3 regions of the Caldimonas sp. genome follow, and region 3 is predicted to be linked to each of the others. Evidence: predicted binding sites of a transcription regulator. Region 3 holds the regulator's gene; each other region holds the start of a gene.
The links. Region 3 encodes LexA, which represses DNA repair genes until DNA is damaged. Its sites were predicted from a motif close to ACTGTATNNNNATACAGT; they were not measured.
Positions count from the first base shown of each region.

Region 1: a site for LexA is predicted at 923-940, ahead of recA (recombinase RecA). Genes of this name have one in related genera too.
Region 2: a site for LexA is predicted at 1,237-1,254, ahead of ACK42S_RS07945 (PA0069 family radical SAM protein). Genes of this name have one in related genera too.

Region 1 is NZ_JBKBVU010000039.1:10,865-13,128, forward strand. Features, by position in the region: gene recA (recombinase RecA) at 1-864, opposite strand, end outside; gene ACK42S_RS06180 (MarR family winged helix-turn-helix transcriptional regulator) at 1,005-1,490, shown strand; gene ACK42S_RS06185 (response regulator) at 1,552-2,223, shown strand.
Region 2 is NZ_JBKBVU010000057.1:7,440-9,703, forward strand. Features, by position in the region: gene ACK42S_RS07935 (NAD(P)H-dependent flavin oxidoreductase) at 1-851, shown strand, start outside; gene ACK42S_RS07940 (hypothetical protein) at 992-1,138, opposite strand; gene ACK42S_RS07945 (PA0069 family radical SAM protein) at 1,273-2,264, shown strand, end outside.
Region 3 is NZ_JBKBVU010000017.1:28,561-30,824, forward strand. Features, by position in the region: gene ACK42S_RS03420 (hypothetical protein) at 1-768, opposite strand, end outside; gene lexA (transcriptional repressor LexA) at 924-1,604, opposite strand; gene ACK42S_RS03430 (asparaginase) at 1,746-2,264, shown strand, end outside.

The sequences.
Region 1 (2,264 bases), on a different contig from region 3:
CGTGTTCACGCCCAGGTCGATGATCTCACCTTCGCGCGAGATGCCTTCGCCGTACAGGATGTCGAACTCGGCGGTCTTGAACGGGGGCGAGACCTTGTTCTTCACGACCTTGACCTTGGTCTCGCTGCCAATGACCTCCTCACCCTTTTTGATCGAGCCCACGCGGCGGATGTCCAGGCGCACCGAGGAATAGAACTTCAAGGCGTTGCCGCCGGTGGTGGTTTCGGGCGAGCCGAACATCACGCCGATCTTCATGCGGATCTGGTTGATGAAGATGACCATGCAGTTGGTCTTCTTGATCGTGGCCGTGAGCTTGCGCAGCGCCTGGCTCATCAGGCGGGCTTGCAGGCCGGGCAGAGCGTCGCCCATCTCGCCTTCGATCTCGGCCTTGGGCGTGAGGGCGGCCACCGAGTCGATGATGACGAGGTCGACCGAGCCCGAGCGCACCAGGGCATCGACGATTTCGAGGGCCTGCTCGCCGGTGTCGGGCTGGCTGATGAGCAGGTCCTGCAGGTTCACGCCCAGCTTCTGCGCGTACTGCACGTCCAGCGCGTGTTCGGCGTCGATGAAGGCGCACACGCCGCCTTGCTTTTGCATCTGCGCCACCACCTGCAGCGTCAGCGTGGTCTTGCCCGAGGACTCCGGGCCGTAGATCTCGATCACGCGGCCACGGGGCAGGCCGCCCACGCCCAGGGCGATGTCCAGGCCCAGCGAACCGGTGGACACCACCTGGATGTCCTCGACGGCTTCGCCCTCGCCCAGCCGCATGATCGAGCCCTTGCCGAACTGCTTCTCGATCTGGGCCAGCGCGGCCTGCAGGGCCTTGGCTTTTTCGGTGTTCAGGGCCTTGACGGGTGCGTCCACGAATCTTTCTCCTTGAGGGTTGGCGATGGGTGTCCTGGGAGCCTGTCTTTGCACACAGGCTGGATGCATGAACAGTATTCTGCGGGGGTCGTACCTCCGAGTAAACAGGTTTTTTAGTCAGTTTGCCTTACTATCAAGGCATGTACTCCTCCTCCCCCGATGACACCTGGCGCCAGATCCACCTGGGCCGCCTGCTGGGCCATGCCCTGCGCCGCTTCGATGCCCGGGTGCTCGCGCTGATGGCCCGCGATGTGGAGGTGCCGCTGGCCCTGGCCCACCTCGCGGCGCGTCAGCAGGTGACGGCCGCGCACATCCACATCACCCGCCACCTGGCGCTGGAGGGTTCGCGCCTGACCGAGCTGGCGGCCCGCGCCGGCATGAGCAAGCAGGCCATGGGCGACCTGGTGGACCAGTGCGAGGCCTGGGGCCTGGTGGTGCGCGAGGCCGACCCGCGCGACGCGCGTGCGCGGCTCGTGCGTTTCACCCCCACCGGCCTGGCCTGGCTGGACGCCTTCCGGCGCGCCGTGGCCCAGGCCGAGGCCGAATTCCGCGCCGAAGTGGGCCACGAGGTGGCCACGGTCGTCATGCTGGGGCTGGAGGCTTATGCCGCAGGCGGGGCGGCCTGACGCAAGGCAGCGTGAGGTGCGCTCGCCTAGAATCGAGAGCTCACACTGTGAGGAGACAGCCATGCGCATCCTGATCGCGGAAGACGATCAAGTGCTGGCCGACGGCCTGCTGCGCTCGCTGCGCGGCGCGGGCTACGCGGTCGACCAGGTCGGCTCGGGCACCGAGGCCGACGCGGCGCTGGCTTCGCACGAGTTCGACCTCATCATCCTTGACCTGGGCTTACCCAAGCTGCACGGCCTGGAGGTGCTGCGCCGGCTGCGCGCGCGCGGCACGTCCACCCCGGTGCTCATCCTCACGGCGGCCGACAGCATCGAGGAACGCGTCAAGGGCCTGGACCTGGGCGCCGACGACTACATGGCCAAGCCCTTTTCGCTGCAGGAGCTGGAAGCGCGCGTGCGGGCGCTGACGCGCCGTGGCCTGGGTGCGGCCTCCACGCTGATCAAGCACGGGCCGCTGACCTTCGATCAGACCGGGCGCGTGGCCTACATCAACGACCAGATGATCGAGCTGTCGGCACGCGAGCTGAGCCTGCTGGAGGTGCTGCTGCAGCGCACCGGCCGGCTCGTGAGCAAGGACCAGCTCGTCGAGCGCCTGTGCGAGTGGGGCGATGAGGTGAGCAACAACGCCATCGAGGTCTACATCCACCGCCTGCGCAAAAAGATCGAGCAGGGGCCCATCCGCATCGCCACCGTGCGCGGCCTGGGCTACTGCCTTGAGAAGATCCCGCAGTAACGCACGAGACACAGGCATCCCACCTTGGCCCGCGAGCAGCG
Region 2 (2,264 bases), on a different contig from region 3:
TCGTCGGCTCGATGCCGGCGCTCAATGCGCGCCCGGCTTCTCAGCTCGACGAATGGCTGGCCGAGATCACCGAGACACTGGCAGCCCACGATCGCCAGCATCCGGACCGTCCTGCCGCTCCCTTTGCGATCAACCAGATCGTGCACAAGAGCAACGACCGACTCGAGCACGACATGGCGCTGTGCGAGAAGTACAAGGTGCCCATCATCATCACTTCGCTGGGGGCGCGCACGGACGTGAATGATGCCGTGCACCGCTGGGGCGGGATCGTGCTGCACGACATCATCAACAACACCTTCGCGCACAAGGCCATCGACAAGGGGGCCGACGGGCTGATTGCCGTGGCCGCCGGGGCCGGAGGTCATGCAGGCACCACCAGCCCCTTCGCGCTGGTGCAGGAGATCCGCGAGTGGTTCGACGGCCCGCTGGCCCTCTCTGGAGCGATTGCCAATGGCCGTGCCATTCTGGCAGCACGCGCGATGGGGGCGGACTTCGCCTACATCGGCTCGGCCTTCATCGCCACCGAGGAGGCGAGGGCGGTGGACGACTACAAGCGCATGATCACCGAGAGCACCAGCCAGGACATCGTCTATTCGAGCCTTTTCACCGGGGTTCACGGGAACTATCTGCGCGGTTCCATCGTGCGTGCCGGCCTCGACCCCGACGCCTTGCCTGAGAGCGACCCGAGCAAGATGAATTTCGGTGGCGAGGGGGCGAAGAAGGCCTGGAAGGACATCTGGGGTGCCGGGCAGGGCGTGGGTGCCATCAAGGAGGTGGTGCCCGCGCGCGTCTTCATCGAGCGTCTGCGCAGCGAGTACCTGGCCGCCAAGGCCCAGTTGTGTGCTGCCTGAGAGCAGCGCCCCGGGGCCTCGCGGAGGTCAGCCGCATGCCTGTCCAATCCGACCGGCATGCGCACGGCCAAGCCGAACGGGGAGCCGGCGTTGGCTCGGGATGACGAGGTTCAGGGGGCGCTGCCGTTGCGCCAACGGCGTCAGGTGCCCCCGCGCCGGCGGTCGGCCTGCACCTCGGTGGCGATCTTCCGGTGGAGCCGGGCGGCCTGGGCGCTCAGTCGGGTCAGCGCCTCGTCCAGGGCGTTGAGCGCCGCATCATGTTGGCCCCCATCGTCGAGTCCTTCCACAAGGCCGTGGTCGAGGTGGCCCGCCGCATCGGGTTGTCATTGGACGGAAGGCCGAGTCCGACCCGAGGGAGGGTTTGACAGCGGAGTGGCGATCCATTACTGTACGTATATACAGTCTCTGGGTCGCGGATTCCATGGCTAATCCCTCTTCCCACCCTTTGGTTTTCAAGGGCCGTGGCACGGGTTGGCGGCTGGCCCATCGTTTCGAAAGCAGCGAGCGCGAATGGTTTGACGATGGATGGGACTCGCTGGCGCAGGCGGACTCGGCGGCCGATGGGGCGGCCCCGGCGCCGCGCACCGAGGTGAGCGAAGAGCGCGTGCGCTCCCTGCTCAGCCCGAACGACTCGCCCGACATTCCCTTCGAGTGGTCGATCAACCCCTACCGGGGGTGCGAGCATGGCTGCATCTACTGCTACGCGCGGCCCACGCACAGCTACCTGAATCTGTCGCCCGGGCTGGACTTCGAAACGAAGCTGGTGGCGAAGGTCAATGCAGCCGAGGTGCTGGCACGGGAACTGGCGCGGCCTGCTTACCGGGTGAGCCCGATCAACATCGGCTCGGCCACCGATGCCTACCAGCCCATCGAGCGCCGCCTGGGGCTCACGCGCTCGGTGCTGGAGGTGCTGCATCGCTGCCGACACCCGTACACCATCGTCACCAAGTCCTCGGGCGTGGAGCGTGACCTCGACCTGATCGCCGCCGATGCTGCCGAAGGCCGGGCGATGGTTTTCGTGAGCGTGACGACGATGGACGCTGCACTGTGCCGCCGTCTCGAGCCGCGCGCGGCGGCACCGCATCGGCGCTTGCAGACAGTGCGGACGCTGGCCCGCGCCGGCGTGCCGGTGGGTGTGAATGTGGCGCCGATCATTCCCTTCCTGAACGAGCCCGAGATCGAGCGGCTGATCGATGCAGCGGCCGACGCGGGGGCTGCATCGATCCATTACACGGTCTTGCGTCTGCCCTGGGAGGTGAACCCGCTGTTCCAGCAGTGGCTGCAAGCGCATGTGCCCGGGCGCGCCGGGCGCATCATGGCGAGGGTGCGTGATCTGCGTGGCGGGAGGGACTACCGCGCCGAGTTCGGTTCGCGCATGAAGGGGGAGGGGCTGTGGGCGCAGCTCATTGCTCA
Region 3 (2,264 bases):
GGGCCACCCCTCGTCTTCCCGGCGCGCCAGGCGCTCGAGTTCGTCACACACCTGGGCCAAGGTGCCGCACAAGGCCGTGCGGCGCCGGTCGGCCGGATCGACGGCCACCTTCAGAGCGGCCATGGGTGCGAGGCCCATTGGCGGCTTCACGCCGCCTTCGTCATCCAGCGACACCCGAACGAGCACCGCGGCCGCACTGGCCGGGGTCTGCACACGCACATCCCAGTGGCGACCTCGGCCCGGCAGCAGGCTCAGACGAACCTCCGCCGGGCTGTCGTCCCAGCGCGTCAGGGCCGGACGTACGAGCAGCACATGGGCGGCGTGACGGCGGGCGGCACGCGAGAGCGCACGCCAGGCGGAGGCAGACATCTCCTGGGCCCACAGCAGCAGCAGGCCTGCGGGGTGGGCCTGAAGCCACTGGACGCCGGCCTGGACCGGGCTTTGGGGGGCGGCGCCCGGCCAGCAGCAGGTGAGAGGCCCGTCGAGCGACAGCAGCCCGGGGTGGTGGGGCAGGCCACGCGGCGGCTGGACCAGGGCCAGGGGGCGCCCCTCTTGCACGCCGCGTCGAATGGCGTTTTCGAGCAATCGCCATTCGGCCTCACCGGCCTGGGGGGTGCACACTTCCAGCACCTGCCCGGCCAGCCAGCCCCCGCCGGGCAAAGCGGCATCAAGGCGAGCATGGCCCGTGGGCAGGCAGCGGGGCATGGCGGGCCGGGGCTGCAGCCGCATGCGTTGCCACCACGGTGTGGGAAAAGCCGAGTCGTTCATGTCCATCTCCGAAGATCAACCAACCACATGACATTCGGCAGGATTGGGACGGGTGCTGCGCCCAAGGCGCAGCGGGCCAGGCTGCAGGGCCTGTGCGAGGGGACACCCCTTCGCACCTGCGCCCACCACCTGCAGCAGGCCGGAAGCGGCAGCGGCTACATCAGCATGGTGTTGCGGATCAGGCCCACGGCGATGCCTTCGAGCTCGAAGTCCTGGCCGGGCTCGACGACGATGGTGGGGTAGTCGGGGTTCTCGGCCACCAGTTCGATGTGACCCCGTTGGCGGCGCAGGCGCTTGACCGTGACCTCGTCGCCCAGGCGGGCCACGACGATCTGGCCGTTCTTGGCCTCGCGCGTGGCCTGCACGGCCAGCAGGTCGCCGTCGAGGATGCCGGCGTCGCGCATGCTCATGCCGCGCACCTTCAGCAGAAAGTCGGGCTTGCGCTGGAACAGGCCGGCCTCGACGTGGTAAGTCTGGTCGATGTGCTCCTGCGCCAGGATGGGGCTGCCTGCGGCGACACGGCCCACCAGGGGCAGGGCGAGCTGGGCCAGGCCGGGCAGCGGCAGGCTGAACTGGCGGATGCGCGACTCGGCCAGCGATCGCAATGTGTCAGACTTCAGCCTGATGCCCCGCGAGGTGCCGCCTACCAGCTCGATGACGCCCTTGCGGGCCAGGGCCTGCAGATGCTCCTCGGCGGCATTGGGCGAGCGGAAACCCAGTTCGGCAGCGATCTCGGCCCGCGTGGGGGGAGCGCCGGTGCGCTCGATTGCGCTCTGGATGAGCTCGAGGATTTGCTGCTGGCGGGCCGTGAGCTTGGGGGTCTCGAACGTGTCCATGGGCGTGGGTCGGGTGGTGGGTCGCGGCCATCGGCCGGGCTGATGGCGATCGCCCCGGCCCGGTGTACGTCCTGGCTGCACACTGACTGGTTGCGCATCCAGTATCTGTATTTTTATCCAGCTTCCAGAAAAATGCAAAACATGCACCAGACCGTCGTGGTCATCGGCACGGGTGGCACGATTGCCGGCACGGCCGCCAGCGCGGCCGACCATACCGGCTACACCGCGGCCCAGATTGGCGTGGCGCAGTTGCTGGCGTCCGTGCCAGCGCTGTCCGGCCAGCCTCTGGAGATGCTCCAGCTCGCCCAGGTGGACAGCAAGGACATGGACTTCGGTGTGTGGCGCGAGCTGGCCCGGGCCGTGGACCGTGCGGTGGCGCGGCCCGAGGTGGCCGGGGTCGTCATCACGCATGGCACTGACACCCTGGAGGAGACCGCCTGGTTCCTGCAGGCCGTGCTGGCGCCGGCCAAGCCGGTGGTGCTGACGGCGGCGATGCGTCCGGCCACGGCCTTGTCGGCCGACGGGCCACAGAACCTGGCCGATGCCGTGACGGTGGCGGCTTGGCCGCAGGCCCGGGGGGTGGTGGCCGTGCTGTCGGGCCGGGTGCACGCGGCGGCCGATGTGCGCAAGGCTCACACCTACCGGGTGGACGCTTTCGAT